3 regions of the Bacillus sp. FJAT-45066 genome follow, and region 2 is predicted to be linked to each of the others. Evidence: predicted binding sites of a transcription regulator. Region 2 holds the regulator's gene; each other region holds the start of a gene.
The links. Region 2 encodes CtsR, which represses protease genes until heat stress. Its sites were predicted from a motif close to ATGGTCAATAAAGGTCAAACA; they were not measured.
Positions count from the first base shown of each region.

Region 1 (11,006 bases), 960 kb from region 2:
TGCGTATTGATTTCCATGACCAAAAATAAACGTAATTCCCTTTTTATCGAATTCCTTCACTGCTTTTTTTATTTCTTCTTCCTGTTCAATTCCTTCTTCATAGAACACATCTAAATTAAATGTAGATTGAATTCTAAGTAAACCTTTATATCCTTTCGTTCCCCAAACTTGGTCATTTATAGTATCTGGAACAAGTAGTCCAACTTTATTTTTATCATTCGAAGAAACTTGTCCACAAGAAGTTAATAGAAGAAGAACAATTATAGAAAATAAAGTCATAAATCTTATTTTTTTCAAGTGAAGACACCATCCTAACAAGTAAAAAACTGTAAACTATTGTTACATTATTATGTATTAGGAAAGAAAAACTTTCCTATTCTAACTTATATATTACACTCATCTCATTATAATAAAAGAGATATTTCAAAAATACCATATATTCTTAATATAATTTACATACGTTTTCTACGAATCTTAGAATGTAATACATGATCTTCAACCGCTTGTTTTACGGTATAAGTTGGTTTACAATCAATGAAATTCCAAACGGATTCGCCTTTCCTTATAGGTGACGTATTAACTTTCGATAGTTTAATAGACAACTCCACAGCCAATTCATCAGATACGTTTTTGTTTGGATTTGTTACCAGTAATACTTTTTGATGAATTCGTTCTTTACTTTCCAATAAAGAAACTAATATTTTTGAAACATCTTCTACATATATATAGTCTTTTTCTACTACCATGTCATTTTCTCCATCACAATCCATTTTTCCTTCGACTTTATTAAAAATTATTCTTTGGATGGTATCTTTTTCTGGCTGCCACGGTCCAAACACTTCATTAAATAGAATCATTACTACATTACCAAGTGAATCCAAATATTCTATCCAGTCGTCATTGGCTGTATCTACTCGTTGGATAATGTAAACAATCTCAAAGAGTTGTGACAAATTGTTTAGGTGTTTTTTCTCGTTTTCTGTTAGTTTTTTCTCTGGAAAATAGAAGGCTGCCCCTCCACTTTCACTTTCTAACAGTTCTAGGCTTTCTACGTTTTTATATTGAAAGAATGCATTTCTTCCAATCTCCATTAACATTTCATCTGTTTCTTTTCGTTGTTGTTGTTCCGTTTCTATGCTTAATACTTCATATTCTTCCTCTATCAATTTTTTACACAAGCTAAAGGCAATAAAGTTGGAAGCACCGATTACTACAATTCTATTCAAGTTTTATCCCTCCTCGAAAACTAGCTCTTACCGTATCTTATGCAATCGACATAATTAAAGTCCCCATTCGATTTTTAGAATAGAGACTTTTATAGTTTTGTTTCGAATTTCGTAAAGAACTGACAAATGGAACTACCGTAAGAATATCTTTTTTCCACAAGGTGATACGTTACTTGAATTGGATGTGAAAGTTTTTTTCTCCATTCTTCATATATTTTGCAATGTACGTTAGGATCGTAAGTGAAATTCGTTGTAGTTTGCCAAATCTTAACTGGCAATTCACTTATAAAGTGATGACCACTTATTTGCTTTATTTTATTTTCTAATTCCTCTTTGTTCACTTTATGTGCATCTAATAGCTCTTTATATATTTTTTTAAAGAAGAATTTTCTTTCTTTTTCTTGCTTGTAGTGAGCATATAAATCAAGACACGGATTTATAAGAGCTACGGAGCGCACATTTTCTTTTATTATTTCCATCAATTGAAGTGCAACTAGGGCTCCCATTCCTTCTGCTAAAATATGAATCTTACTATTTAAGATTTCCTGCTTTAAAACGATATGATACAACTGTTGTATATGTTCTAAAGCTCTTTCACTTCCCCAATTTGCTCCGTACAAATTAGAGTAAAAAATGGTATATCCTGCACTTAGAAGTTGTTCCATTATTTTCGTTCGTCCTATATGTTGCGTCCATAAGCTCTTGTGCTCATCTACAAAGTGATTAGTGTCCCCGATAATAAGTACTCCAAATCCGTTTGGCTTCTCTGGAACATGAACAACATTCCATTGACCTCCCATTAGAAAAAATCGTATATTTCTATCCATCATACTTCCTTTCCTCCAACATCTTCACCGTATATTTTATCGTATGAAAAAAAGACTTTCCTGTTAAAGGCTTTTGAAGGATTTTTCCATATTGTTCAATAATTTGTGCTAAAGTTCACATTCGTGTTATTTCATATTATTTGTTATTTCATTTTAATGGTAAATCTACCTAAAGTAAAAAATAAAAGAAGGCGATTTTAGCAAGCACCTTCTTCGTCATGGACATTAGTTAGCTCTTCATTTAAGCGTTGTAATGTTTCTTTTCCTAGTTCCGTTAAGTTTGTTTCTTTTTGTTCTAACAATAATTTCAGCTCTTTTAACTTATCTTGATTTGCCAAAGTATATCCTCCTATTTTCAAAAATATGGTTACAGAAAAAATTACTAAAGAAAACGAATACATTTTTACGTTTATTATATGCGTACTTTGTGGTAAAATATCCGAAGAATGTAGTTCTTTATGATAGGAGGATATACTAATATGCGTTTCTTTTGGACTTTAGTATGGTCTTTATTACTTGTAAACATGATTTCTTATGTTATTGCAAGTATGCAAGGTGATACATATAATTATGTAATTGCAAGTGGTGTAGCTGTAGTGTTTACACTAGTTATTTCATTAATCGGTGCGGTTCTTCCGAACGAACCAGTTGAAAAACATTAATATTTTTTTACAAGAAAGAACTTGACTGATGTAGACAAGTTCTTTTTTATTTGGCTTTACAAGAACTGCATTTGATTCCCGCGCAAGCCATCACTTTTCGGAGTGGCTGGAGCCTACTCGTCTTCGCCTGTGGGATTTACTCCCGCAGGACAAGCAAGGCTACGGGAGCGATGCATCGCACGAAGGAAATTCGATAGCATTTTCGAGGAGCCTCCGACTTGCGCGGAAATCAACTGCTAAACTAGTATAAAAAAAAATCAATATAATCCTTAACACAGTCTGTCTTTTATTACTTTGATACTAAATACAATTTTCCTTCTTTAAAATCAATTACAATTTCTTCCTCTTCTTTTATCGTTCCTTTGATTATTTCTTTTGCAAGTAATGTTTCAATATGTTTTTGGACAAATCTTCTTAGGGGTCTAGCTCCATATTGTGGTTCATAACCTACTTCTGCTAAATAATCTTTTGCTTCATCTGTTAGCGTAACTGTCATTCTTCTATCTTGTAGGCGCTTTTGCAATTCATTGATTAATTTATCTAATATAGAACGAATTTCATTTTTATCCAATGGAGCGAACAGGATAGTTTCGTCGATACGATTTAAGAACTCAGGACGGAAGTGTGATCTTAATTGTTTCATGACAAGTTCTTTTACTTCCGCTGAAATTTCACTTTTGTTTTCTTCATTTTGATTATTAAGCATAAATTGTGAGCCAATATTAGATGTCATAATAATTACTGTGTTTTTTACATCAATTGTTCTACCTTGTGAATCCGTAATTCTTCCATCATCTAGCATTTGTAATAATATATTAAATACTTCTGAATGTGCTTTTTCTATTTCATCTAACAACACGACTGAATATGGTTTCCTTCTTATCGCCTCTGTTAATTGCCCACCTTCTTCATATCCTACATACCCAGGAGGTGCACCAATCAAACGGGATACCGCATGTTTTTCCATATACTCTGACATATCAATTCGAATAATTTGTTCTTCACTATCAAAAAGCGATTGTGCTAGTGCTTTAGCTAATTCTGTCTTCCCTACTCCAGTTGGCCCAAGGAAAATAAAGGAGCCAATAGGTCGATTCGGGTCTTTAATACCTGCTCTTGCCCTTATAACAGCGTCAGAAACAAGTTGAACTGCTTCGTCTTGACCAACTACTCTTTTTTGTAAAATAGTCTCAAGATTAAGTAGCTTTTCTCGTTCCCCTTCCACTAATTTTGTAACTGGGATACCTGTCCATTTGGCAACTATACTAGCTATTTCTTCTTCTGTTACTTCTTCTCTTAGTAATTTACTTCCTTCTTTTTCTTTAGATGCTTGTTCTAGGTTTTTAATTTCATTTTCCAGTATTGGTATTTTTCCATGGAGAATTTCTGCTGCTTTATTTAAATCATACTTACTTTCTGCTTCTTCTAACTCACGCTTAAGTTTTTCTAGTTGTTCACGTTTGTGTCTAATTCCTTGAATAGAGCTTTTTTCAACTTCCCATTGCGCACGCATAGTTGCTGCTTTTTCATTTAATTTTTCTAATTCTTTTCTAATTTGTAGTCGCCTTTCTTCACTATCTTTATCTTTTTCTTTACTTAATGCCGCTTCTTCTATTTCTAGTTGCATGATTCTTCTAGTCACTTCGTCTAATTCGGTAGGCATAGAATCAATTTCTGTGCGAATCATTGCACAAGCTTCGTCAATTAAATCAATTGCTTTATCAGGAAGAAAACGTTCTGAAATATATCGGTCAGATAAAGTAGCTGCCGATACGATTGCTCTGTCTTGTATATTTACTCCATGGTGTATTTCAAATCTTTCCTTTAACCCTCTTAAGATAGAAATAGTATCTTCTACTGTAGGTTCTTGAACCATTACTTGTTGAAACCTTCTCTCTAATGCTGGATCTTTTTCAATGTATTGTCGATGTTCATTTAAGGTTGTTGCCCCTATGCAATGTAGTTCACCACGAGCGAGCATTGGTTTTAACATATTTCCTGCATCCATCGCTCCTTCTGTTTTACCAGCTCCAACGATTGTATGTAGTTCATCAATAAAAAGAATGATTTGTCCATCACTTTTCTTTACTTCATTTAAGACAGCCTTTAATCTTTCTTCAAACTCACCTCTGAATTTTGCTCCTGCTACTAATGAACTCAAATCAAGGGAAAAGATAGTTTTATTTTGCAAGCCTTCTGGTACATCTTTTCTTACGATTCTTTGAGCTAGTCCTTCTACTATAGCTGTTTTACCAACACCTGGCTCTCCAATTAGGACAGGGTTATTTTTCGTTTTTCGTGATAAAATTCGAATCACTCTTCTAATTTCCTGATCACGTCCAATTACAGGATCCACTTTTCCTGACTTTACATCTTCAATTAAATCTCTACCATATTTTTTTAACACTTCAAATGTTTCTTCAGCATGCTGACTATCCACTTTCTGGTTCCCCCTTATCTTCCTAATAGCTTCTTCGATTTTTTCTAACGAAATAGGTGTTTGCCAATTACGATTATTGTTTATTTGTTTTACAAATTGAAAAACTACATGTTCCGTTGATATAAAATCATCCTGCCAGCTTTTTCTTAGTTCATCTGCTTTTTGAAAAAAGTGAACTAATGAATGTGACGCATAGATTTGGCTATTTCTTTCTCCTTGGAAAGTTGCTTTTTGGTTTAATTTTTCTTGTAGTTCAGACAGAAGAGAATGTATTGTAATATTCGCCACTTCAAAAATTCTCTTAGCAATCCCTTCTTGTTGGTTTAGTAATGTAAAAATAACATGCTCTATATCTAATTCTGTATGTTTTTTCTCCACAGCTATCGTTTGTGCTTGTTGTAATGTTTGCTGTAAGTGTGAAGTAAGAATATTTATATCCATAATTAACAGCCTCCTATTATAGTTTGACCATTATTGACCTTTTAACACTATTATACAGAAGAAAAAACCATCCTTACAAGAAGGATGGTTTGATTTGCATGAAAAGTTTCTTTCTTGCAACTTATTATTTCATTAAGGCCTGCGTTTTCTTGCCCAGACACGGTTATGGTTAGATGTTTCTGGGAAAGAGTCTCCAGCTTTTAAATTTACTCTTTTAGGATTTTTGACCATACTTCCTGTTTCACCGATTTCTAAGTAAGTACCGTTATTCGGTGCTTTTTGGCCAGGTCGAAATTGTTGGTTTTGTCCCATTCATTTTCCCTCCTAATATAGAGCACTCCATTTTACATGTTTCGGTGCACATGTAATATGGAATTCATATTTATTTTACCCAACGCTCTAAAATATATTGAAGGGAAAATCTCTTTAGAAATATGGAAGTAATGAAATAGCAGTAATTGCTGCTAATGGTAAGACGAGAGGACGAAATCTTCTTCTTGGATAAAAATAACCTGGATAGCCACCGTAGCCTGAATATCCGTAGCCAGGGTAACCAAATGGTATTCTCATCATTTGATTATGCATATCCCCTTGCGGCATTTGTTCGCTCATTTGGTCTGTTTCATCCATTGGTACTGCAAAGGTAGCATTATCTTCGGCTACATCTACAATAATTCCATCAAATTGATTTCCATCTTGTGTTTGCACCATTACGTAATCCTTTAAGTGGTTCGCACAAAGTTCATACATATGGTTAGTATTTTGGTGATTACGGTTGTAAAAATCTTGGTGATTTTGGTAATACATTCATACCCCTCCCTTTCTTTCGTATCTTATTCATGGAAATGGGAATGGGTGAATGTCTTAAATGTTGTTTATTTTTTCTTTTAGCTGTTTCCAAGACCGCTGTTGATTTCCGTGCAAGGCTTCGGTTTCCGCGGGCGGGCCGGGATCCTCCTCGTCGCATTCGCGCATGCGGGGTCTCCCGCTCCCCGCTTCTCCCGCAGGAGTCTCCTCCTTGCACGAAAATCAACAGCTAATAAGTAGTTAAATATCAACATTAATCCTTAACAAAGCTTTACTTTTAAGAAATAGTTAATACTTCATGTTTAGTGGCTAGTTCAACGAATAGATCCATGCCTTTTATTTTTCCGACTGTTAGTTTGTCGGCAACTTCATAATGTTCTACACATGTACGACATGCATAAACGTGTACGCCACTGTTTTCTAATTCTCCTAAATGAACAGATGTTAGTGATTGTTCTGTAGCTGTGAGTACACCAGTGTTCATTAGGAATATTGCATGTGGTAAACTTTCACGTTGTTTTAATAAAGTGAAAAATGTCTCTAATACAGATTCCCCAAGTGCTTCTTCACCTTTTCCTAACTGATTAGAGCTTACTAATATAATTTTATTTTCCATTAAAACCAATTCCCTTCTGCTTAATAATCCGCAACATTTAAAGCAATTTTCGCTAACCTAGACATTTTATCTCTGCTCCATGGTGGATTAAATGTAATATTCACATCTACACCCTTGACACCATCAATGTTAATTAACGCTTTTTTAACATGTTCCACAATTGTGCCTGCAAGAGGGCAACCAATAGACGTTAATGTCATTGTTACTACTACTATCCCTTCTTCTATTTCTACTCCGTAAACGAGTCCTAAGTTGACAATATCAACGCGTAATTCCGGATCTTCCACTTCTTCTAGTGCTTCCATAATTTTTACTTTTAAGTCTTCTTGTCCCATGTTCATCTTCCCTTCATAAGTATTCATTAAACCAACTAACTGTTTTGTACATGCCATGTTTAGATACTTTGTGTTCTGCTTTTTCGTCAATAACTAATTCGAAATGAGAGCTAGAGTCCTTTAGCGCTTCATAAAACTCTTCTATATAGTTTGATGGAACTTCCTTATCACATTTTCCATGCCAACAAAATAATGGACGGTTTTGTAATTTATCTGGTTGTTTACTTAAATCATATGGAACAATTTGTTCTAATGCTGTTCTAATTTCTTCTTCAGAGAAAGTATTTTCAGGTAGCGCACTTAATTTCATTTGGGCAAATGATTTATAATCAGGACAACCCATTAGGCTAACTGCTGTTTTGATCCATTCAAATTGCGTTAGTGCACCAAGGGTAATAAATCCACCCATGGAAGTACCAACGACTCCAATTCTGTCTTCGTCTATTTTTCCCTGATGTAGAAAATGTTTTCGTAAAAAATCTAATTCATGAATAGTTTGTATCACTATTTTCCAAAAAACAGGACCTAATTCCGCTTCATTTTTCCTATTCGTTCTTTCTCCGTGATAAGTACAATCTGGTAAAAAGATTCGAAAACCTTTTTCCGCTAATAAATAGGCATAAGATAAGTTCATTTCTTTCATACTTGTAATGCCATGAATAAAAAAGATTGTCGGCGCTTTTTGTTCTGCAATCGACTCGTTATAAACTTCTAACAAGGGAATTTCACCGACAAACTGCTTGTTTACAATTATCATTATCTTTCTCCCCCAAACAATTTCTATATCTTTCCATAGAACAAGTGTAACATGTAGACAATTATTTTGAAAAAAGGTTACACTTAAAATAAGACATTATTTTTTTGTATAAAGGAGTACATATGGAAAAACATTTAATTGCTATAGATTTAGACGGAACATTACTTACAGACGATAAAAAAATCTCTAGAAGAAACAAACAAGCGTTACGAAAAGCGATGGAACAAGGACACGAAGTTGTAATTGCAACAGGACGACCTTATCGAGCAAGTATTATGTATTATGAAGAAATTGGCTTAACTACACCAATTGTTAATTTTAATGGTGCGTTTGTTCATTTCCCTGGAAACGATGATTGGGGAGTATTCCATGAACCTCTTGATTTAGAAACGGTTAAAGAAATTGTAAAGATTAGTGAAAAATATCAAATTCATAACATTTTAGCAGAAGTAATGGATGATGTTTATTTTCATTTTCATGATGAAAAGTTGTTAGATATATTCAGTTTTGGGAATCCAAAAATGGAAACAGGGGATTTAAGAAGTATTTTAAAGAAAGATCCTACATGTATATTAATTCATGCAAGTGAAGATGAAGTAGATAAAATACGTCACTATTTATCTGAAGTGCATGCGGAGGTAATCGATCATAGAAGATGGGCTGCTCCATGGCACATTATTGAAATTGTACGTACAGGACTAAGTAAAGCAGTAGGTCTTGAAAGAATTGCAAAACACTACAACATTCCGCAACAAAATATTATCGCTTTTGGTGACGAAGATAATGATTTTGAAATGATTGAGTATGCTGGCACTGGTGTAGCGATGGGCAATGCAATTGAAGAATTAAAAGAAAAAGCAAACGAAGTAACACTAACTAATGAAGAAGACGGCATAGCAGTATTTTTAGAAAACTATTTAAAACTATAAGTTCCAACAGAGGCTGGGACAAAACCTAGTGAATATAATGGAAGAGGCCTGTAAGAACATTTTTTTATTCTTGCGGGCCTCTACTTATTGATGGAACAAAGGTATTTTACTATACGAAAGAAAGTACTTGAAGCACTCTCTACAAAAGCACTTCATTGACCTTATAAAGTTCAACTACACTAATTCTTTTATGCCAGATTACTTCATCGGCCATATGAAGGTCATCTACTACCAATTTTTTATGCCTGATGAACTTCATCGGCCTTATGAAGGTCATCTACAACTAATTTTTTATGCCTGATGAACTTCATCGGCCTTATGAAGGTCATCTACTACCAATTTTTTATGCCTGATGAACTTCATCGGCCTTATGAAGTTCATCTACAACCATTTTTTCATGCGAGATAAACTTCATTGGCCTCTTTGTCCCAGCCTCTTATTTTTAACTGCGTAGTTTGGTGCTGTTATTCAAAGGTTATGACCTGTTGATTCCGTGCAAGGTGAGACTCCTCGAATATGCTACCGCATTTTCTTACGAAGCATGCATCGCTCCGTAGATGGCGCATTTTTCCTCAATAAGACCATGGATTATGAGTCGTGGAGCTAGCCCTAGCCATTGAAACTAGACAAGCCCGCGGAAAGCGAAGCCTTGCACAGGAATCAACAGACTTAAACTTAGCCATATTTTTAGAAAAGGCAACAATTCCCCTTCATAGATTATTCAAATTGTCCCACACTATAAATGGGCGAAGATATCGTCCTGAATCGATCGTTCAATTCGCTTTTCTGATTATTAAAAGGGGGAATTGCAATGGGTAGAAGCAACAAATCAAAACGTTTTGTACAACATGGGAAAAATGCGGTTCAACTTCATGACCAACAGTTCCCATATCATATGACACTTGAACAGTCGGAACAACGTAAAGCAAAGCAAGCAGAGCAAAACTCTTTAGGAGGAATATAATATGGGCAATCGTTTATTCCAATCCGCAAAAGAGGCTGTTATGAACGTTATTCAACATAAAAGTGAACACCAATCGTCATATGAACAACAGGATGTAGAAGTTGCCAAAAATGCACTATCCTCCGCTTATGCAAACTCAACAGAAGCTGAACAACGCCAGCTTCGTGAGTTTCAAGATCAGTTAGAGCAATCGATGCATAATAATAAAGAGTAAAAAGAAGGGGTGTCTAGAAAGTATTTCTAGGCACCCTTTATTCGTTCCTAAAAAAAGTGCCGGTGGTGTGACCGCTTTCCGCGGGGGAGGCGGTGAGCCTCCTCGAGCCCAAGGGCTCTGTGGGGTCTCACCAGCCTGCCCTCTACCGCAGGACAAGGAAGGCTACGGGAGCGATGCATCGCACGAAGGAAATGCGGATGCATTTTCGAGGAGTCGGCCACACACCGGCACTTTCATTTATGTTTAGACTTTTTATTTCTTTTGTTACACCACTTCTTTAACTAAAGCCTTTCTAGCGTCACATAATATTCATTTACAATGGAGCCGTCTTTTGCACTTCTTTCAAAAAGCACTAGAGTTACTGTACCATGCTCAGGAAGTTTATCTTGATCGATGTTTATTTCTAGCTCAAATTCCGACCAACTTGGAGCCCCTTCCTTTAATGTAAAGAAAGTTTCTTCTACTAAATAATTTTGACCATCTTCTACAAAATAAGAAGCTGTAGCTTCAAATACTCTACCTTCACCACGAACGATGTATCGGCCGTTTTCGCCTTCTACCGTTACATTGCGATAGGCTTTATTTTCTGCTGGTACAACAAAATTAGTTGTCATACTAAATAATTGATCGTTAACTTCCATATTACTTATTTGATAAGGAACAAAAAACGCTCGTGCCTCATATTCACCTTCTGGCAACCTTTCGCCATCTATTGTATAATTCCAACTTTCTTCCCATTCTAGTCTTTCTCTAGAAGGTAATGTTAGTTGTTCTAATGCCTCCGTAAA
Region 1 covers NZ_NISQ01000001.1:2,019,348-2,030,353, forward strand. The annotation lists gene CDZ92_RS10285 (BMP family ABC transporter substrate-binding protein) at 1-279, opposite strand, end outside; gene CDZ92_RS10290 (hypothetical protein) at 453-1,226, opposite strand; gene CDZ92_RS10295 (hypothetical protein) at 1,316-2,056, opposite strand; gene CDZ92_RS19985 (hypothetical protein) at 2,251-2,391, opposite strand; gene CDZ92_RS10300 (YjzD family protein) at 2,533-2,715, shown strand; gene clpB (ATP-dependent chaperone ClpB) at 3,005-5,596, opposite strand; gene CDZ92_RS10310 (YjzC family protein) at 5,729-5,908, opposite strand; gene CDZ92_RS10315 (hypothetical protein) at 6,023-6,403, opposite strand; gene CDZ92_RS10325 (transcriptional regulator) at 6,681-7,019, opposite strand; gene CDZ92_RS10330 (metal-sulfur cluster assembly factor) at 7,040-7,381, opposite strand; gene CDZ92_RS10335 (alpha/beta fold hydrolase) at 7,368-8,111, opposite strand; gene CDZ92_RS10340 (Cof-type HAD-IIB family hydrolase) at 8,234-9,040, shown strand; gene CDZ92_RS19990 (hypothetical protein) at 9,852-10,004, shown strand; gene CDZ92_RS10345 (DUF3813 domain-containing protein) at 10,006-10,218, shown strand; gene CDZ92_RS10350 (BsuPI-related putative proteinase inhibitor) at 10,500-11,006, opposite strand, start outside.
Region 1: clpB (ATP-dependent chaperone ClpB) is a predicted target of CtsR. The motif match lies at 5,617-5,637, and genes of this name have one in related genera.

Region 2 (11,006 bases):
GCGAAATTCCTTGTCGGGTAAGTTCCGACCCGCACGAAAGGCGTAACGATCTGGGCACTGTCTCAACCAGAGACTCGGTGAAATTATAGTACCTGTGAAGATGCAGGTTACCCGCGACAGGACGGAAAGACCCCGTGGAGCTTTACTGTAGCCTGATATTGAATTTTGGTACAGCTTGTACAGGATAGGTAGGAGCCTGAGAAGCCGGAGCGCTAGCTTCGGTGGAGGCGTCGGTGGGATACTACCCTGGCTGTATTGAAATTCTAACCCGCACCCCTAATCGGGGTGGGAGACAGTGTCAGGTGGGCAGTTTGACTGGGGCGGTCGCCTCCTAAAGAGTAACGGAGGCGCCCAAAGGTTCCCTCAGAATGGTTGGAAATCATTCGTAGAGTGTAAAGGCACAAGGGAGCTTGACTGCGAGACCTACAAGTCGAGCAGGGACGAAAGTCGGGCTTAGTGATCCGGTGGTTCCGCATGGAAGGGCCATCGCTCAACGGATAAAAGCTACCCCGGGGATAACAGGCTTATCTCCCCCAAGAGTCCACATCGACGGGGAGGTTTGGCACCTCGATGTCGGCTCATCGCATCCTGGGGCTGTAGTCGGTCCCAAGGGTTGGGCTGTTCGCCCATTAAAGCGGTACGCGAGCTGGGTTCAGAACGTCGTGAGACAGTTCGGTCCCTATCCGTCGTGGGCGCAGGAAATTTGAGAGGAGCTGTCCTTAGTACGAGAGGACCGGGATGGACGCACCGCTGGTGTACCAGTTGTCTTGCCAAAGGCATAGCTGGGTAGCTACGTGCGGACGGGATAAGTGCTGAAAGCATCTAAGCATGAAGCCCCCCTCAAGATGAGATTTCCTTTAGCGCAAGCTAGTAAGATCCCTGAAAGATGATCAGGTAGATAGGTTCGAGGTGGAAGCGTGGCGACACGTGTAGCTGACGAATACTAATAGATCGAGGACTTAACCAAATTAGAACGATACAATCACTTTCTTGACAGGAAAACATGTTATCTAGTTTTGAAGGAACATCCTTCAAAATTTCATATGTCTGGTAATGATGGCGAAGAGGCCACACCCGTTCCCATACCGAACACGGAAGTTAAGCTCTTCAGCGCCGATGGTAGTTGGGGGCTGTCCCCCTGTGAGAGTAGGACGTTGCCAGGCAATGAGAAAAGAAAAGTTCAGCGTTTAGACGCTGGGCTTTTTTTGTTCGTGTGAGGAATGGGGATGAAAGACCGAAGGTCTAATATAAAGTAGGAATACAGGATAAAATATAAACCAGATACTCGGCGGGACCAGAGGAGCGAGAAGGTCGAGGATGCGACGGAGTGAGTACCAGAGTGTACGTTTGCGAGGGTACGTGAGGAACGTAGCGACGGAAGCAGACGAAGAGATTCGAAGCTCATCTGGTTTCACCGCGAACACGGAAGTTCAGCTCTTCGGTGCGATGGTAGTTGGGGGCTGTCCCCCTGTGAGAGTAGGACGTTGCCAGGGCAATGAGAAAAGAAAAGTTAAGCGTTTAGGCGATGGGCTTTTTTGTATGTAAAAGATGAAGTGAAACTTAGTTATAAATTAGAAGAAAACGAACTTGATAGACCGAGAAAGTTCATTGTTTTCCATAACCCCCATTTGGAAACTCACTCAAGTATAACCTATTAAAGATATCTACTACTTCGAAAAAGTCCTTATTACAGTCTCCGCCTTCTTCTATTGACCAGCAAACAGACAAAATCGAGTGAACATATCCCCAAAGTAATAACCTTTCTTTATTCAAATCTAATTGTTCCACAAAAATTTCTATACGTTTTTGAATAACGTGGGTCTTATTATCATTTGGCAATCTATTTAATAAAAACTGTATAACATCATACTCTCTTTCGCCTACTAAGCCTTTAGGGTCAATCGCAACCCATCCTCTGGCATGACAGGATAATATATTATAATGATGCAAATCCCCGTGTAATACATAATATTTTTGAATGCTAGAATTCAAACGGCTAAATATAGATAAAACATTTAACAACAAATCAATTGAAAAGGGACCAATGCCATTCGGATTTTGTTGAATAATTCTCTTTAACGAAAATTCATTTTGTTGGGTAGTTTTTAATGGTGTGTGCAAATGAGCTTCTTTCCATAACTGTCTCATTACTTGGGCAGCAAGAAGAGTAGTAGCTTGATCATTTTTGATGGTGGATAACGGTATCCCAGGTACCAGTTGCTCTAAAAGCATTATTCCAGTTTCTTTTTCACAGTCTATTAAATTAACCATTCCTTTGTTATTTTTATATAATGAAATAGCGGTTAGTTCATCTTCAAATTCATGATTAGGTACAGATAATTTTAATACGAGCTTCTTTCCATCCCTGCAAATTACTGGAGCAACATAGTTGTATGAAAGTTCATAAGGCTCTTGTATGTAAAAGTTCCACTTTTTTTCGCAATAAGAAATTAGAGAGGGGAGGTTGTTTAACCATTCTCGTCCTTTCTCTTTATGAATAGCAGTTATCATGTTTGAATAGTTTTCTGGTATTTTTCTCATATATGTTCCTTTCATTCCTCTTTTTACACGCATTGTTTTTCCCAATGAATTAATCTTTTCTACATCAATTTGTCATTACCCTGCAACAATTCAAACATTAGTTGATATTTAATAATTACATAGAAAAATGTATTATTTTTTCTTATTCATGTTTAATTCCTAACAAAAAGTGGAACTCTGTTTAGGTACTTAATAGTTGAAAAATCCTTTAAGTTTATATATATTTTAATTATAGTCAAAGATAGTCAAGGTCAGAGGGGAGGGGTAGCATGAGAAACATTTCAGATATAATTGAACAATATTTAAAGCAAATAGTAGAACGTAATGAAGAAAATTTTGCAGAAATAAAACGAAGTGAAATTGCTGATAAGTTTGAATGTGTACCTTCTCAAATTAACTACGTTATTAATACGCGATTTACTTTAGAGCGTGGTTACGTAGTGGAAAGTAAACGTGGCGGTGGTGGTTATATTCGCATCATTAAGATTAAGCCTCATGATAACTTACACCTTATTGACCAAGTTTTAACTATTGTTCATAACAGAATATCGCAATCTAGTGCGGAAGATGTGATTTTTCGACTTATAGAAGAAGGAGTTATTTCTTCTAGAGAAGCGAAGATTATGATAAGTGTAATGGACCGTTCTGTCTTATACTTAGAACTTCCGGAAAGAGATGAATTACGTGCTCGCATGTTACATGCGATGATTACTACATTAAAGTATCGGTAAGGGAGAGATGTATCGTGATCTGTCAAGAATGTCAACAACGACCAGCTACCTTGCACTTTACAAAAATAATAAATGGTGAAAAGTCAGAAGTGCATTTATGTGAAGTATGTGCGCAAGAAAAAGGGGAAATGTTTTCTTTTCCTGGTAATGCTGGGTTTTCCATCAATAACTTATTAGGTGGCTTACTAAACACAGAACCACTTATTAATAAAGCGAGTCAAAATGCTTTTGCAGAACAAAAAGTTATTCAATGTGAGAAATGTAAAATGACGTTTGGCCAATTTGCAAAAGTAGGAAGGTTTGGGTGCTCGCAATGTTATAAAGCATTCCAAACTCGTTTAGAGCCAATTGTAAAAAGATTGCACAGTGGAAATGCTGAGCATGCTGGAAAAGTTCCAAAGCGAATCGGTGGTAGCATACATGTAAAGAAAGAACTAGAATCTTTAAAAGTAGAATTAAAGGAATTAATTAAACAGGAAGAATTTGAGCAAGCCGCCAAAGTTCGCGATAGTATAAGAGCGTTAGAGAAGAAATTAAGTAAAGAGGGGGAAGAGTAAAATGTCTCTTGAAAAGTTTCTTAACCTTGCGTTGAGCTCATGGATGAACGATGAAGGGCCAGCTTCTGACATCGTATTAAGCAGTCGAGTTCGTCTAGCTCGGAACTTAGAAGATATTAATTACCCAACGGTTGCTTCAAACGAAGAATCAAAGGGAATTGTTGAGTTACTAACAAAAGAAATGGTTGAATCAGCTTTGTTTAAAGAACTGGAGCTTGTAACGATTAGTGATTTGAAACCTGTAGAAAAAAGGGTGCTTGTAGAAAAACATCTAATAAGCCCTCATCTAGCTGAAGATTCACCATACGGGGCATGTTTGCTTTCTCAAGATGAAAGCATAAGCATCATGTTAAATGAAGAAGATCATATTCGCATACAATGCTTATTTCCTGGCTTACAGCTAGAAGAGGCATTAATAGTCGCTCAAGAGTTGGATGATGCGATAGAAGAAAAGGTAGACTATGCATTTGATGAAAAATACGGTTATTTAACAAGTTGTCCTACGAATGTAGGTACCGGTTTACGTGCATCTGTCATGATGCATTTACCTGCATTAGTTCTTACACAGCAAATGAATCGAATTGTTCCTGCAATTAATCAGTTAGGATTAGTTGTTAGAGGAATTTATGGGGAAGGTAGCGAAGCTTTAGGAAACATTTTTCAAATTTCTAATCAAATAACACTTGGAAAATCTGAAGAAGACATTGTTGAAGACTTATTAAGTGTAGTAAATCAATTAATTACGCAAGAGAGATCTGCACGAGAAGCATTACTTAAAACTTCTCACATACAATTAGAAGACAGAGTGTTTAGGTCTTATGGTGTTCTAGTAAATAGTAGAATCATTGAAACAAAAGAAGCTGCAAAATGTTTGTCAGATGTTCGACTAGGTATTGACTTAGGACTCATAAAACAAGTATCAAAAACGATATTAAATGAATTAATGATTGTAACCCAACCAGGATTTTTACAACAATACGCAGGCGGTCCACTAAGACCGAATGAGCGTGATATAAGAAGAGCAACGTTAATAAGAGAAAGACTACAATTAGAAAAAACGAAAGAAACTGGAGGCGATGATGTATGATGTTCGGTAGATTTACAGAGAGAGCACAAAAAGTATTAGCACTTGCTCAAGAAGAAGCACTTAGATTAAGTCATAACAATATAGGAACAGAACATATCTTACTTGGTTTAGTTCGTGAAGGGGAAGGTATAGCTGCAAAAGCATTAGTTGCACTAGGACTTGGACCAGAAAAGATTCAAAAAGAAGTAGAAAATTTAATTGGACACGGACAAGAAAATACACAGTCTATTCCTCACTATACACCAAGAGCAAAGAAAGTGATTGAGCTTTCAATGGATGAGGCAAGAAAGTTAGGTCATTCTTATGTTGGAACAGAGCATATCTTACTTGGATTAATTCGTGAAGGTGAAGGTGTTGCGGCACGCGTCCTAAATAATTTAGGTGTGAGCTTAAACAAAGCACGTCAACAAGTACTCCAACTGTTAGGAAGCAGTGAAACATCGAGTTCACACCAAGGTGGATCTACTTCTAATGTAAATACTCCTACTTTAGATAGCTTAGCGAGAGATTTAACTGCTGTAGCACGTGAAGGTAGTTTAGACCCTGTTATCGGTAGAAGTAAAGAAATTCAGCGAGTGATTGAAGTATTAAGTAGAAGAACAAAAAACAACCCAGTACTAATCGGTGAGCCTGGAGTCGGGAAAACAGCGATCGCTGAAGGATTAGCCCAGCAGATTGTAAATAATGAGGTTCCAGAGATTTTACGTGATAAAAGAGTCATGACATTAGATATGGGAACTGTTGTTGCTGGCACAAAATATCGTGGTGAGTTTGAAGATCGTCTTAAGAAAGTAATGGACGAAATTCGCCAGGCAGGAAATATCATTTTATTCATTGATGAGTTGCATACGTTAATTGGCGCTGGTGGTGCAGAAGGAGCAATTGACGCATCGAATATTTTGAAGCCGTCTTTAGCTCGTGGAGAATTACAATGTATCGGTGCAACAACGTTAGATGAATACCGTAAATATATTGAAAAAGATGCAGCACTAGAGCGTCGATTCCAACCAATTAGAGTGGATGAGCCAACAATTGAAGAATCGATTCAAATTTTAACTGGATTACGAGATCGCTATGAAGCGCATCACAGAGTTTCCATTACGGATGAAGCGATTGATCAGGCAGTGAAACTTTCTGACCGTTATATTTCTGACCGATTTTTACCTGATAAAGCAATTGACTTAATTGATGAAGCAGGATCTAAAGTTCGTTTACGTTCTTTTACAACTCCTCCAAATTTAAAGGAGTTAGAAATAAAGCTTGAAACAGTGAGAAATGAAAAAGATGCAGCGGTCCAAAGCCAAGAATTTGAAAAAGCAGCTTCTTTACGTGATTCAGAGCAGCGTTTACGCGAAAAGTTAGAAGAAACGAAGAAGCAGTGGAAAGAAAAGCAAGGACAAGAAAATAATGAAGTAACTGTAGAAGATATTGCTTTAGTTGTTGCTAGCTGGACTGGAATTCCAGTATCCAAATTAGCACAAACAGAAACAGATAAGCTTCTTAACATGGAGGAATTGTTGCATGCACGTGTTATTGGTCAAGATGAAGCAGTAAAAGCTGTCTCAAAAGCTGTTCGCCGTGCACGTGCTGGTTTAAAAGACCCGAAGCGTCCTATCGGCTCCTTTATTTTCCTTGGGCCTACAGGGGTAGGTAAAACAGAGCTTGCAAGAGCTTTAGCAGAGTCTATGTTCGGTGATGAAGATTCTATGATTCGTATTGATATGTCTGAATTTATGGAGAAACATTCTACATCGCGTTTAGTGGGTTCTCCTCCAGGGTATGTAGGTTATGATGAGGGTGGACAATTAACAGAAAAAGTTCGCCGTAAGCCTTACTCTGTTGTCTTATTAGATGAAATTGAAAAAGCACATCCTGATGTGTTCAACATTTTACTACAAGTACTAGAAGACGGCAGACTTACAGATTCTAAAGGTAGAACAGTAGATTTCCGAAACACTATTTTAATTATGACGTCCAATGTGGGAGCAGAAGCTCTTAAACGTAATAAGTATGTTGGTTTTAACGTACAAGATGAAAACCAAAATTATAAAGATATGAAAGGAAAAGTGATGGATGAGCTGAAAAAAGCGTTCCGTCCAGAATTCCTAAACCGTATCGATGAAATGATTGTGTTCCATTCTTTAGAGAAGCCACACTTAAAAGAGATTGTTACATTACTTGCTGATCAACTAACAAAACGTTTAAAAGAACAAGATATTGAGTTAGAATTAACGGAAGCAGCTAAAGATAAAATCTCTGAAGAGGGTTATGACCCAGAGTACGGGGCAAGACCACTACGCCGTGCTATTCAAAAGCATATTGAAGATAAGCTTTCAGAAGAGCTATTAAAAGGAACAATCGAAAAAGGACAAAAAATAGTTTTAGATGTCATTGAAAACGAATTTATTGTCCGCCCTGTAGAAAAAGTTAAATAATTCAAAAAGCTAATTGACTGGAGGTAAACATAAGCAAAATGTGTTTACCTCTTTCTTGTATAGGTAGAAACTCACTTTTCAGGAAAAAATAATAGCTAAAATTAGATTGTACATATTAAATGTTGTATCATAAAATTAGGAAAACAATGGTATTTTTAACTGGAGAGGGTTTTAGTATGGCAAAACGTAAGACGAAGTTTATTTGTCAGAGTTGCGGGTATGAATCACCAAAATGGATGGGGAAGTGCCCAGGGTGTAATGCTTGGAATACGATGACAGAAGAGGTAGAGGAGAGAAGTACTGGCAGAAGAGGTGCTTTTACAACAGGTGCTGCAACGATAAGAAAGCCAGAGTCAATCACTTCCATTCAAACGATGAAAGAACCACGCATTTTTACAGACATGGAGGAATTTAACCGTGTGTTAGGTGGAGGTATTGTACAAGGTTCCCTTGTATTAATAGGGGGAGACCCTGGTATAGGAAAGTCTACACTTCTTTTGCAAGTTTGTTCTCAATTAGCTACAAAGAAGCATAGAGTGTTATATATTTCTGGTGAAGAATCTGTTCAGCAAACAAAATTACGCGCCGATCGTTTAGAGGTCAATGCAGATGAGCTTTTCGTATTATCGGAAACAGACTTTGATTTGATTGCAAAAGCGGTAGAAGAGGTACAACCAACATTATTGATTGTTGATTCGATTCAAACAGTTTATCACCCAGCAGTTACTTCTGCGCCTGGTAGCGTATCGCAAGTCCGTGAGTGTACAGCAGAATTGATGAGAATTGCCAAAACAAAAAACATCGCTGCCTTTATTGTTGGGCATGTAACAAAAGAAGGAGCAATAGCTGGGCCGCGTCTTTTAGAGCATATGGTAGATACAGTTCTTTATTTTGAAGGAGAGCGTCACCATACATATCGAATATTACGATCCGTTAAAAATCGTTTTGGATCGACAAATGAAATTGGAATATTTGAAATGAAAGAAGTTGGCTTAGCGGAAGTGCAAAATCCATCGGAGATATTTTTAGAGGAGCGTTCAAAAGGTTCGGCAGGCTCAACGGTAGTCGCATCTATGGAAGGAACCCGTCCGGTATTAGTAGAGATACAAGCACTTATTTCCGCGACAGGCTACGGAAATCCACGAAGAATGGCAACTGGCATTGATCATAACCGAGTTAACTTAATTATGGCTGTACTTGAAAAACGAGTGGGACTATTATTACAAAACCAAGATGCTTATTTGAAAGTTGCTGGTGGTGTCAAACTCGATGAACCAGCTATAGACTTGGCAATTGCAGTAAGTATCGCTTCCAGTTTTCGAAATCAAGCATCAGATGCAGCGGATGTAGTTATTGGAGAAGTCGGATTAACTGGAGAGATTCGGAGGGTTTCACGAATAGAGCAGCGTGTTCAGGAAGCGGCAAAGTTAGGATTCAAACGTGTCATTATACCAGCGAAAAACTTAGGCGGTTGGACGGCTCCAGAAGGGATTGCAGTTATAGGGGTTGCAACGATAGAACAAGCATTGCAATATGTTCTAGGGGGTTAGAGACAAGAATGGAAGATATAAATCAAAATGAAAAGCTAGTGGCAGAAATTTTACAGTTTATTGCACCTGGCACCCCAATTCGTGAAGGGCTAGACAATATTTTGCGTTCGAATACTGGTGGTCTTGTTGTTGTTGGATATAACGAGAAAGTAAAAGAAATTGTGGACGGCGGCTTTTCTATAAATTGCTCGTTTAGTCCAGCTTATGTGTATGAGTTAGCTAAAATGGACGGAGCCATTATATTAAATGAAAAAGGCACTAAAATATTATATGCAAACGCACAATTAACTCCTAATCCAACTATCCTTTCTACCGAAACAGGAATGAGACATCGTACAGCAGAGCGGGTGGCAAAGCAAACTGGGAGCCTTGTTGTTGCTATTTCTCAACGACGTAACGTTATCACTTTATACAAAGGTGAATTTCGCTATGCATTAAAAGATATCGGAGTAATTTTTACGAAAGCAAATCAAGCAATCCAAACGTTAGAAAAGTATAAATCGGTACTTGATCAAAGTATAACGAATTTAGGAGCACTAGAATTTGAGGAACAAGTTACGTTTATGGAACTTTTGCAGGTTATACATCGTATAGAAATGGTATTAAGAATAAAAAATGAAATCATTAGCTATATTAATGAATTAGGAACAGAAGGTCGTCTTATCCGTCTTCAGCTTACAGAGTTAATCGCACATATGGAAGAAGAGACAATTTTATTAATTAAGGATTATTGTGTGGAAAAAAATGAAGATGCATTTGTTATATTAAAAAAGTTACAGAAGCTTTCCAATACAGACTTGTTAGATGATAACATCATATTAAAGCTATTAGGTTATTCTAGCTTTACAAGTCCAGAAGAATTAGTTTTACCCAGAGGATATAGAGTTCTTCATAAAATTCCACGCCTCCCACCAGTAATCATCGAAAACTTAGTAACCCGTTTTAAAAGATTGAAGCATACCATGGTTGCTTCGGTTGAAGAGTTAGATGATGTAGAAGGTATTGGGGAAGTAAGGGCGAGAAAGATAAAAGAAGGCTTAAAACGTATTCAGGATCAACTGTTAATTGATAGGCAAATATAACTTTCTACCAAAAGAGGCGACTTTCGTGACAACAATATTGCAGAAACATGTCAAAAACTTAACAAAAAATATTTTTCTAAGCATAATGACGTTTCAATTGTTTGAAACTGTTTATAATGTATAAAGGGAGGTGAAACAATGTTAAGGCGCATTGTTCAATTATTTTTTATTGTTATAGGTGGAATGCTAGGTATATTTTTTATTCCTGAACTTTTCTCATTATTAAATTTAGGTGGTATAGAACTGCTAAACAAGCCTTATACTGTTGCCATTTTTGGTGCCATTATATTTTTTATTCTTACTTTTTGGTTTGTTGATTATGTAGTTGGCTTTATTAAGTGGGTGGAAGAGTCCATTGTAAAAGCTCCAGTTACTGACGTTTTGTTTGGTAGTTTAGGCTTGATACTTGGTTTAATTGTTGCTTACTTAGCTGTTATTCCATTAGAGAAAATCCCTTTTCAAATTGTAAGTACGGTAATACCGATTTTTGTAACGCTATTATTAGGTTATTTAGGGTTCCAAGTAGGATTTAAAAAGCGTGATGAATTAGTAAGTTTATTTTCTATTTCTACTAAATTTGGAAAAAAGAAAGCCACAGAAGACGAAGAGGTGGATCTTTCTTCTAAAAAATTAAAAATTTTAGATACAAGTGTTATTATAGATGGGCGAGTTGCGGATATATGTCAAACTGGATTCTTAGAGGGAACGATTGTCATTCCTCGCTTTGTTCTTGAAGAACTTCAACATATAGCAGACTCCTCTGACGTATTAAAAAGAAATAGAGGGCGTCGTGGCTTAGATATTTTAAATCGAATTCAAAAAGAACTAGCTATCAAAGTAGAAATTTATGAAGGCAACTTTGAAGAGATTCAAGAAGTGGACAGTAAGTTAGTGAAACTAGCTAAATTAACTTCTGGCGTTGTTGTTACTAATGACTTTAATTTAAATAAAGTATGTGAATTACAAAACGTAGCGGTTCTTAACATTAACGATTTAGCTAATGCTGTGAAGCCAGTAGTACTT
Region 2 covers NZ_NISQ01000001.1:2,978,537-2,989,542, reverse strand. The annotation lists rRNA gene CDZ92_RS15145 (23S ribosomal RNA) at 1-961, shown strand, start outside; rRNA gene rrf (5S ribosomal RNA) at 1,047-1,163, shown strand; gene CDZ92_RS15130 (aminoglycoside phosphotransferase family protein) at 1,606-2,574, opposite strand; gene CDZ92_RS15125 (CtsR family transcriptional regulator) at 2,811-3,272, shown strand; gene CDZ92_RS15120 (UvrB/UvrC motif-containing protein) at 3,287-3,829, shown strand; gene CDZ92_RS15115 (protein arginine kinase) at 3,831-4,916, shown strand; gene clpC (ATP-dependent protease ATP-binding subunit ClpC) at 4,913-7,351, shown strand; gene radA (DNA repair protein RadA) at 7,528-8,901, shown strand; gene disA (DNA integrity scanning diadenylate cyclase DisA) at 8,910-9,983, shown strand; gene CDZ92_RS15095 (PIN/TRAM domain-containing protein) at 10,122-11,006, shown strand, end outside.

Region 3 (11,006 bases), 710 kb from region 2:
TATGCATACTTAGGTTTGTTCCAAGAAGCAAAAAAGCATGCGGAAGAATATTTAACGATGGAACCAGATGGCGAATTTGCCGATGATGCGGAAGATTTATTAGACCTTTTAGAACTCGATGAAGATGACGAAGAAGAAGAGCTAACGTTTTCGCAAGATCAGCTCATCGTGATGCAAGAAAAATCGAGAGACTTATTAGAAGCAGGCGAGCTTGAAGAAGCGCTTGATTTGCTTCATGAAATAATCGAAGAATACCCAAACTTTTGGTCCGCATACAACAACCTAGCCCTAGCATACTTTTACAAAGGTGACTTAACTAGTGCCAAGAAGATATTATTTGACGTGTTAGAAAAAAATCCAGGTAACTTGCATGCGCTTTGTAACCTTGTAGTGTTTTACTATTATGAGAATAATGAAGAAGGTACGAACCAACTAGCAGACAGGTTAGTGAATGTAACTCCTATGCTAATCGAGCATCGTTACAAATTAGGTGCAACATTTGGATTAATTGGACGACATGAACTTGCCTATAAATGGCTACGTTCAATTCATCGAAACGGTTTTCACGGAGATGGAACTTTTCACTATTGGTTAAGTCATGCTGCTTATCATACAAACAATGGGAAAGTTGCCAAACAAGCTTGGGAGCGTGTGATGGAGTTAAATCCAGAAAAAGCCGGTTCAGAGCCGTGGGCGACAGATGAAAATCCAATAGCATCAAATGTAGTTGCAGAGCAGCTTTTTAAAATTTTCATGTCTAGTTTATCGTCCAAAACGACAGTGAAAGAAGTATTACAGCAACCTTGGAAAACACCGTTTGTGAAAGACTTTGCCTTATATGCATTATTGAACAAGAAGGATGTACATGGGACTGTAAGTTCTTTATATGAAGTGGCAAAAAAAATCTTCGAAGAAAATAATGACGAAATGGTACAAGGATGGTTCCGTTTCTATGAACTATTGAAAGAAAATAATATGAGTTTAGAAAACATACGAAGCTGGGCTGCCGCTTTTGAATATTCCCTTTTAAAAAGCAATGGTGTGAAAGTTACACAGCAAACGATGGCTACTAAATACGAACTATCCGTCAGCACGCTAAGAAGTTACCTCAAACTAATCAAAGACAAAAACCTTCTTCCTTCATAATTTATGAGGGAAGGGGGTTTTTCTATTATTGAAAACTGCAAACTACATGGGGGTGTAGCATAAAAGTGGAAAAGTGTAGCAAAAAAGATTTAAGGTGTAGCATAAATCGTGTAATGTGTAACAAAAAAAGTAGTAGTGTAACATAAAGATGAAGAAGTGTAACATAAAACATGAAGAGTGTATCAAAAATTATCCAAAGTGTAACAAAAATCAACCTATGTGTAGCATAAAATAATAACAATCTTCCCTAAAAAAGTAATACCCCTATTCCCAATCATACATAAGCAAATTATTGGACGAAAACCTCTTTGTTTTATAGGATAGTAAGTGGGAATACTTATTATGATGAGTATCTGAATGTGGTATATATATAGATATTTCAAGGAGTGAAAAGGACATGTCAGAAGAAAAAATTTATGATTGTATTATTATCGGAGCGGGTCCTGCTGGTATGACTGCAGCAGTATATACGTCACGTGCAAACTTAAGCACACTAATGATCGAGCGTGGAATGCCTGGTGGACAAATGGCTAACACAGAAGAAGTAGAAAACTACCCGGGGTTTGATCACATTTTAGGACCAGAACTATCAACTAAAATGTTCGACCACGCGAAAAAGTTCGGTGCAGAATATGCATATGGAGATGTAAAAGAAGTAATCGATGGGAAAGAATATAAGATCGTAAAAGCAGGAAGCAAAGAATATAAAGCTCGTACAATCATCATTACAAGTGGTGCAGAATATAAGAAAATTGGAGTGCCAGGCGAAAAAGAACTTGGTGGCCGTGGAGTTTCTTACTGTGCTGTTTGTGATGGCGCATTTTTCAAAAATAAAGAACTTGTTGTGATCGGTGGGGGAGACTCTGCAGTCGAAGAAGGAGTTTACTTAACTCGCTTCGCTTCCAAAGTAACAATCGTGCACCGTCGTGACGAGTTACGTGCCCAAAAGATCTTACAACAACGTGCATTCGATAATGAAAAAATTGACTTCATTTGGAATCATACAATTAAGCAAATTAATGATGAAGGCGGTAAAGTTGGAAGTGTAACGTTAGTTAGCACAGAAGACGGTGCAGAACAAGAATTCAAAACAGACGGAGTATTTATTTACATCGGGATGAATCCTCTTTCAAAGCCATTTGCAAACTTAGGCATTACAAATGAAGCAGGTTACATCGAAACAAATGATAAAATGGAAACAAAAGTTCCAGGAATCTTTGCAGCTGGAGATATTCGTGAAAAATCATTACGTCAAATTGTTACAGCAACTGGTGATGGAAGTATTGCAGCACAAACTGCTCAACATTACATGGAAGAATTATTAGAAGAATTAAAAGCAGCAGAAGCAAACTAATACGAAAGAATTGACACAAAAAGTTCAACAATGTAAAAGTTGTCGAATTTTGTTAATGAAAACGTAACTCCGCTTTAACCTGTTTGTAACAACACTGAAATATTAATTGGGTATTATAAAGATAGTAATTGACCCCCTTTTATTTATATATTTTTGACACAGGTACCCTTTTCCTGTGTCCTTTTTTTGTCTAAATGGAAAGACAAAATTGAAAAACTTGTAGAAACTTGTCCAATAACTTCGAGAAAAAAACAACCACTTGTCAGAAAAGCGTACAAACTATTTCAAAAAAGTTTTACTCCAGCAAAGGAAATCGCGCTTCTATGTCCAATAACTATGAAAAGCTTATGCTATAATTTATAATTAATAAAATGAATTCGTTTACACTCATACCAAGATAATTTATTTATAATAATTATGTTTGAAACTGGTTTTGTGTTGGTGAAAATACTTGGAATAAAACCTTTTCATCAAAGGTTGTTACAATTTTAATATTTAAAACCAAGAATGGTTGGAGCGGAAGGTACTTGACTCCTGCGGGGAGTAGAGCGAAGCGTGAGACCCCACAGGCGGGACGCCGAGGAGTAGGTTTTTTCACGATAGTGAAAATAACCTTCCGCTGCGCTCCCCGCGGAAAGCAAGTGCCTGCAGCGGAAAGGAACGAGTAAACTAATAATGCATTTTGCAATTAGAATTGGCGAAATAAGCAAGGTTTAAATTGTTCTTATAATGAAAACATCAACTATTAGAACTACTCCTAAAATCTTACCAGTGTGCAAACGAAAAAGTTACAATAAAATAGTAGGAGCAACTTTTAAGGTCGCTCTTCATTTAATATACAAGTCCAGAAGAGTTGAGGTGACAAAGATGCAACGTGTAACAAACTGCGTATTAATGAAAGAAGACAAAGTACTACTTCTTCAAAAACCAAGAAGAGGTTGGTGGGTTGCACCAGGCGGAAAAATGGAATTAGAAGAGTCTGTGAAAGATTCCGTAGTCCGTGAATATCGCGAAGAAACAGGCATATATTTAAAAAATCCTCTTTTAAAAGGTGTATTTACCATAATCATAAAAGAACAAAACAAAATTGTATCCGAATGGATGATGTTCACTTTCCTAGCAACAGAATATGACGGATTAAACGTCGATGAATCAGAAGAAGGCACCATTGAATGGCATCCAATTCAAACTATCTCTCAACTGCCAATGGCAGAAGGAGACCATCATATATTAGACTATTGTATAAAAGGCAAAGGCATGATATACGGTACATTCACGTATACACCTGACTTTGAACTACTATCATATCGACTTGATCCGAACTAATTAAAGGAGGTTGAAGCTATGAGTACAGGCTCAACAGACATTCAACTAGTAATTGTAACTGGAATGAGTGGAGCTGGTAAAACAGTTGCCATCCAAAGTTTAGAAGATTTAGGCTTCTTTTGTGTCGACAACCTTCCACCTTCATTACTTCCTAAATTCCTTGAATTAATGGAAGACACGGGAAGTAAAATGACAAAAGTGGCGATTGGAATGGATTTGCGAGGTCGTGAGTTTTTCGAAAGCCTTTTCGAAGCACTTGATGATTTAGCAGAGATTTCTTGGGTAACGCCACAAATAATTTTCTTAGATGCAAAGGATTCTGTTCTAGTAAGCAGATATAAAGAAACTCGTAGGTCACATCCTCTATCCAAATCAGGATTACCGTTAGAAGGTATCCAAAACGAGCGTAACTTACTCGAAGAGCTAAAAGGAAGAGCACAAGTCCTATTAGATACTTCTGATCTTAAGCCACGTGAATTGCGTGAAAAAGTATTATCCACATTTGCCACACATTCGAAACAAACATTTAAAGTAAATGTCGTATCTTTTGGGTTCAAATATGGCACGCCTATTGACGCGGATTTAATGTTTGATGTGCGTTTTTTACCGAATCCACATTATATTGATCATATGAGACCAATGACAGGATTAGATGAAGAAGTATCATCTTATGTGTTAAAATGGAGTGAAACCCAAAAATTCATTGAAAAACTATCGGATTTATTAGCATTTATGCTTCCTTACTATAAACGTGAAGGGAAAAGTCAGTTAGTTATTGCGATAGGTTGTACAGGTGGGCAACATCGATCTGTAACATTAGCGGAATACTTTACGAAACATTTGCAAACAGAGTACGATACAATCGTCACGCACCGAGATATTGAGCGTCGAAAGGATCCTCATTAATGAACAGGGGAAAACTTCCTAAAGTCGTCATCATTGGCGGCGGAACAGGTTTATCTGTTTTATTACGGGGGTTAAAGCATTATGACATCGACATTACAGCCGTCGTAACGGTTGCGGATGACGGGGGTAGCTCTGGCCGATTAAGAGATGAGCTCCATATTCCACCACCAGGCGATGTTCGTAATGTGCTTGCTGCATTATCTGACGTAGAGCCGCTTATTGAAGATCTATTCCAACATCGTTTTCAAACAGGTAATGGACTTTCTGGTCACTCGCTTGGAAACTTATTGTTAGCAGCAATGACAACGATTAAAGGCGACTTCGTTCATGCGATTCGGGAAATGAGTAAAGTATTGAACGTCCGTGGAAAAGTATTACCTGCAGCGAACCAAAGCGTCGTCCTTCATGCTGAAATGGAAGATGGCACAATTGTCTCTGGTGAATCGAAAATACCTTACTCAGGTAAACGTATTAATCGAGTGTTTTTAACACCTGAAAACTTAGAGCCATTACAAGAAACAGTTGATGAAATTATGCAGGCTGACTTAATTATTATTGGACCAGGTAGCTTATACACAAGTATTTTGCCTAATTTATTAGTTCCAAAAATCGGTGAAGCGGTATGTCACTCAAAAGCCAAGAAGGTATACATTTGTAATATAATGACACAAGCAGGTGAGACATTAGACTATACAGCTAGTGACCACTTAAAGGCTTTATACAAACATATTTCTACACCTTTTATTGACACCGTACTAGTTAATGAAGAAAATATTCCAGAAATGATTAAAGATCGGTATAAAAAAGAACTTGCCAAACCGGTAACATATGACTTTGAAAAACTTTCTAGCTTAGGGGTAGAAGTGCTACATGATAAAATTGTGCAACATGTAGATGGTGTTATTAGGCATGACACACAAAAAGTAGCTTCGATTTTATACTCTATGTTAAAAGTAAAATAAAAAGTGCACGAGTACACGCAAAATTAAAGTGCACCTCTAATCAGTTTCATGGTAAAGTTAATGAAAACAGAAATAGTGCAAACGGATGCGCATTGTACATTATGAAACATATTCAGGTGGTTGAGATGTTCTTCATCACTTCCCCAATCATTTTTCTCAAGAGGGGGGAAATCACATGTCATACGCATCAGAAACGAAAAAAGAATTAACAACTATTGAAGTAAAAGATTGTTGCGCAAAAGCGGAACTTGCTGCACTAATCCGTATGAATGGTGCACTATCTTTTTCTAATAAAAAAATAATTCTCGATATCCAAACCGAGAATGCAGCCATTGCACGACGTATTTATACGTTAACGAAGAAATTGTACGACGTTCGTGTAGAACTTTTAGTTCGAAAGAAAATGCGATTAAAAAAGAATAACGTATATATCGTTCGATACGCTGAACAAGCTCAAAGCATTTTAACAGAGCTACAGATTTTGAAAGATGGCTTCACATTTGTTCGCGATATTTCACCAACGTTAATCGAAAAAAAATGTTGTAAGCGCTCCTATTTACGCGGGGCATTTTTAGCAGGTGGATCAGTTAATAATCCAGAAACATCTTCGTACCACCTTGAAGTATTCACTTTATACAAAGAACATAACGACTCTTTGTGTGAGTTAATGAATACATTTCAGTTAAACAGTAAAACATTAGAACGGAAAAAAGGCTTCATCAACTATTTAAAAGAAGCCGAAAAAATCGTAGAATTACTAAATATAATGGGTGCTCACCAAGCGCTCTTGAAGTTTGAAGACATTCGAATTGTTCGTGACATGCGTAACTCTGTTAACAGGCTAGTAAACTGCGAAACAGCCAACTTAAACAAAACAATTAGCGCCGCAATACGCCAAGTAGAAAACATTCGTTATATCGATGAATCAGCTGGTCTACAAATTTTGCCTGATAAACTTAGAGAAATTGCGGAACTACGCGTTACGTATCAAGACGTGACTTTGAAAGAACTAGGCGAAATGGTTTCAAGTGGTACCATCAGTAAGTCCGGAATCAACCACCGCCTACGAAAAATAGATGAAATTGCCGATAAACTTCGCGCAGGGGAAAAAGTTTAACCTTTTAAAGATAGATTTAGAGGAGGAAAAAGACATGGTTAATAAACAAGTACAAGTAGGATTAAAAACAGGATTACAAGCACGCCCAGCTGCTCTTTTCGTTCAAGAGGCAAACCGTTACACAGCCGATATTTTCTTAGAAAAAGACGGTAAAAAAGTAAATGCCAAAAGCATCATGGGCTTAATGAGTTTAGCAGTAAGTTCAGGTGCAACAATCACCCTAATCACAGACGGCCACGACGAGCAAGAAGCATTAGACGCATTGGTGAAGTTTGTGGAGCAAGAAGGATAATTAGTGATTAGGGGTTAGGAAAACCTTAGTGATGAATTGAAAATAGAACAACACCTTTTTTGAGGGTGTTGTTTTTTATTTATTGAGGTTATGATCCATAGAATTATAATCAGCGCCGATATTTGAACTGAATCGCCGATAAAACAGTAGCTTCGCCGATAAATAGGTGGTCAACGCCGATTAAATCTATATTTTCGCTGATAAATATTTAGATTTCGCCGATAAAAACCGAGTTTTCGCCGATAAAATTCACATTTTCGCTGATAAAACCAAGTATACCTCCCGATTGCAAAGTAAACTGTTAATAAACTGTGTATAGAAAAGAATTAGAATGATCTAACATAAAAAATCCAGTTTCCCCACCAAAAAGTGAAGAAACTGGACCATACAATCCTTTAAATTCTAGCTATTTCTAATAACCTTATCAATCAATCCATACTCTAACGCACGGTCAGCAGTCATGAAGTTGTCGCGTTCCGTATCACGCCCGATTACTTCCATAGGTTGACCAGTATTTTCTGCAAGAATACCATTTAACTTCTCACGTAAGAAAAGAATACGTTTCGCAGCAATCTCAATTTCCGTCGCTTGACCTTGTGCTCCACCAAGAGGTTGGTGAATCATCACTTCACTGTTCGGTAAGCAGAAACGCTTGCCCTTTGCACCAGCTGATAATAAGAATGCTCCCATCGATGCAGCCATACCAACACACATTGTGCTCACGTCAGGCTTAATGAAGTTCATCGTATCATAAATTGCCATACCAGCTGAAATTGATCCACCTGGAGAGTTAATGTATAAAGAAATATCTTTCTCCGGATCTTCCGCTGCTAAAAATAACAACTGAGAAACGATGGAGTTTGCAACGTTATCATCGATTGCGCTACCTAGCATAATAATGCGGTCTTTTAAAAGACGAGAATAAATGTCATATGCGCGCTCGCCGCGGCTTGTTTGTTCAATAACTGTAGGAATTAAGTTCATTTTCACTTTTCCTCCTTCTCATAGTTCCGTTAAAATAAGTCAGGAAAATAATTTCCTTATGTACTTTTATCATACATATAAGGTCAAGAATGGTCAAATAAAAACCATCGCAAAATACGATACATTTTTCTACCCCTATACATCATATCCATTCCACGTAAAAATAAACTTCTTTAGTGGTTAGTTGTTAGTAATTAGTGATTAGGAAATGGAAACAATACTAGCCACTATGCACTAGCCACTAGTAACTAACCATTAAAAGCTTTTTATCTTGTTTTCACTCTTTATATGACATATAATATTTTCATTGCATTATATACGTGCGCTCGTAGCTCAGGGGATAGAGCGGTGGTTTCCGGTACCATGTCTGACGGGGGTTCGAATCCCTTCGAGCGCGCCATTGATTGGAAAATATTTAAACTAGTATGCTACATATATTCTTGTTATAATTTTTTTGTAGCGGACAAGTGCCGCAACATCCAATAAACAACCAACCTAGTGTCGGCGCACTAGGTTTTTATTTTTTTCAGCTATGTTAAAGCGTAGTGTTGATATTTAAATACTTACCTGTTGATTTCCGTGCAAGACTGAGACTCCTCGAAAATGCTATCGCATTTCCTTACGAAGGATGCATCGCTCCCGTAGCCTTCCTTGTCCTGCGGGAGAAGCGGGGAACGGGAGATCCCACAGGCGCTTGCGCCGAGGAGTAGGTTTTTTCACGACAGTGAAAATAACCTTCCTTTTTACCGCCCGCGGAAAGCGAAGCCTTGCACGGAAATCAACATTGGCCTTTTACACATCATTTTTTAAAAAAATCCCCACAAACCCACAATAACTAACATAATTCTTCTATCTACCTCGTATATAATAATTACTAGGATAATGGCCTTACATACCATATATTTTCTATACCATATGCTACGTATCTCATGTAAAATAGATAAGTGGAGGAGGAATAGCGATGAAGATGAAACAAGATGTCGGTCTATATCAAATGCAAACGTTAAAGCTTGCGATGACTCAAGAATTAAAGCAAGCCATTTCATTACTTCAATATTCCACAATCGAACTTGCGACATATATACAAGAACAAGTATTAGAAAATCCGTTACTTGATCTAAAAGAAACATTTACAAACACACATCCAATTAGAAATCGTACTACGAGCATCAACTCAAACGAATTTTCCATTGAAAATGTTAGCTATCAAGGCGAAACATTACATGATCATATAAAGGCACAATTACTTGACTTACACTTATCAAAACAAGAGCATGCGACATTACAAGCCATGCTAGACTATATCGACAAAAACGGCTATATCACGGAAGAAACAACTTTCATTGCAAAGCAACTTCGGAAACAAGAAGTAGAAGTACAAAAAGCGATACAAACCATACAAAATCTCGATCCATCAGGTATAGGTGCAAGAAATCTAAAAGAATGCTTACTTCTTCAGCTAAAAAGTATGGACAACCGTGAACTACTGGCTGAACGAATTATTGAAAACGATTTTGACTTACTTTCGCAAAAAACGTTCAAAACAATATCAAAAAAATATGAAATTACATTAAAAGAAGTCCAACACCTCTTTGATTTGATCACGACTTTAAATCCACGACCAGGTCAACAATATGAAACGAGAGAACAACCGAAATATATTGTTCCTGACTTGATGGTACAAAAAATAAATGGAGATTGGCTAGTTGGCGTGAATGACGAATTTTTACCACAGTTAACGGTCAATCGCTTATATCAAAGAGCCTTGAAAAAAGAAGCGAACGATTATTTGGAAGAAAAAATGAAGCATTGCCAATGGCTCATTCGAAGTATAGATTACAGGAAAAAAACACTTGTAGGAGTTATGGAGGAAATAGTGACCTTGCAACAAAGTTTTTTCTTAAATGGCCCTGAATTTTTGAAACCGTTAACACTGAAAATGATTGCCCAAAGGCTTCAAGTGCACGAATCTACAGTAAGTCGAGCGACGAAAGATAAATATGTTCAAACTCCATTCGGACTATATGAATTAAAGCACTTCTTTAGTCAAGGTGTAGCAACGGTATACGCTGAAGATAAATCGTCTAAGCAAGTCCATCAAGTGCTACAAAAATTAGTCGATGGGGAAGATAAACGAAAACCGTTATCCGATCAAAAGCTGACAACTATAATGAAGAAAGATTATCATATAGATATCTCGCGAAGGACAGTGGCAAAATATCGGGACATTCTCGGAATTCCATCTTCTTCCATGAGGAAAAGGTACGATTGAAAGGTGAGTTAAATTGGAATTTATTCTATATACTAAAGAAAATTGTTCGCTTTGTGATAAGGCAAAAGTGATAGTGGAAGATTTGCAAAAAGAGTATGAGTTTACATTTAAAGAAGTAGATATTTATAAAGATGATGCATTGTTAGAGTTATATCAAATTAGAATTCCAGTACTCGAGAACGATGGAGAAGTTTATGCAGAAGGAATTTTTCACAAAGAAGACATAAGAAAACGTTTACATGAAAAATTGGGGTAAAACCTAGTTGCAATAAGGGTTTCATCTTTGTTACAATCAAGATGTAGCAAAGGTGAATTTTTTTTATTAGTGGTGGGACATAATATGTCATAGAGGGACGGAAAACGTCCATCATATCATTTTTAAGAATAATGAACCACTAAAAGGGGTAGCTATCATGAGAGAGTTAATTGAAGTACAAAAGAAATTGTTACCCGATCTTCTTTCCATTATGCAGAAACGTTACGAGATTTTACGCTACATACGATTAATGCAGCCAATTGGAAGAAGAGCTTTGTCGGTCAACTTAGGTTTGAGCGAACGAGTACTCCGGAGTGAAGTCGATTTTTTAAAATCGCAAAACTTACTTCTTGTACACTCATCCGGTATGACGTTAACGCAAGAGGGTACA
Region 3 covers NZ_NISQ01000001.1:3,692,061-3,703,066, forward strand. The annotation lists gene CDZ92_RS18410 (tetratricopeptide repeat protein) at 1-1,146, shown strand, start outside; gene trxB (thioredoxin-disulfide reductase) at 1,544-2,500, shown strand; gene CDZ92_RS18420 (NUDIX hydrolase) at 3,368-3,826, shown strand; gene rapZ (RNase adapter RapZ) at 3,845-4,732, shown strand; gene CDZ92_RS18430 (gluconeogenesis factor YvcK family protein) at 4,732-5,694, shown strand; gene whiA (DNA-binding protein WhiA) at 5,870-6,811, shown strand; gene CDZ92_RS18440 (HPr family phosphocarrier protein) at 6,846-7,103, shown strand; gene clpP (ATP-dependent Clp endopeptidase proteolytic subunit ClpP) at 7,506-8,087, opposite strand; tRNA gene CDZ92_RS18450 (tRNA-Arg) at 8,410-8,487, shown strand; gene rpoN (RNA polymerase factor sigma-54) at 9,049-10,359, shown strand; gene CDZ92_RS18460 (glutaredoxin family protein) at 10,373-10,615, shown strand; gene CDZ92_RS18465 (sugar-binding transcriptional regulator) at 10,773-11,006, shown strand, end outside.
Region 3: clpP (ATP-dependent Clp endopeptidase proteolytic subunit ClpP) is a predicted target of CtsR. The motif match lies at 8,167-8,187, and genes of this name have one in related genera.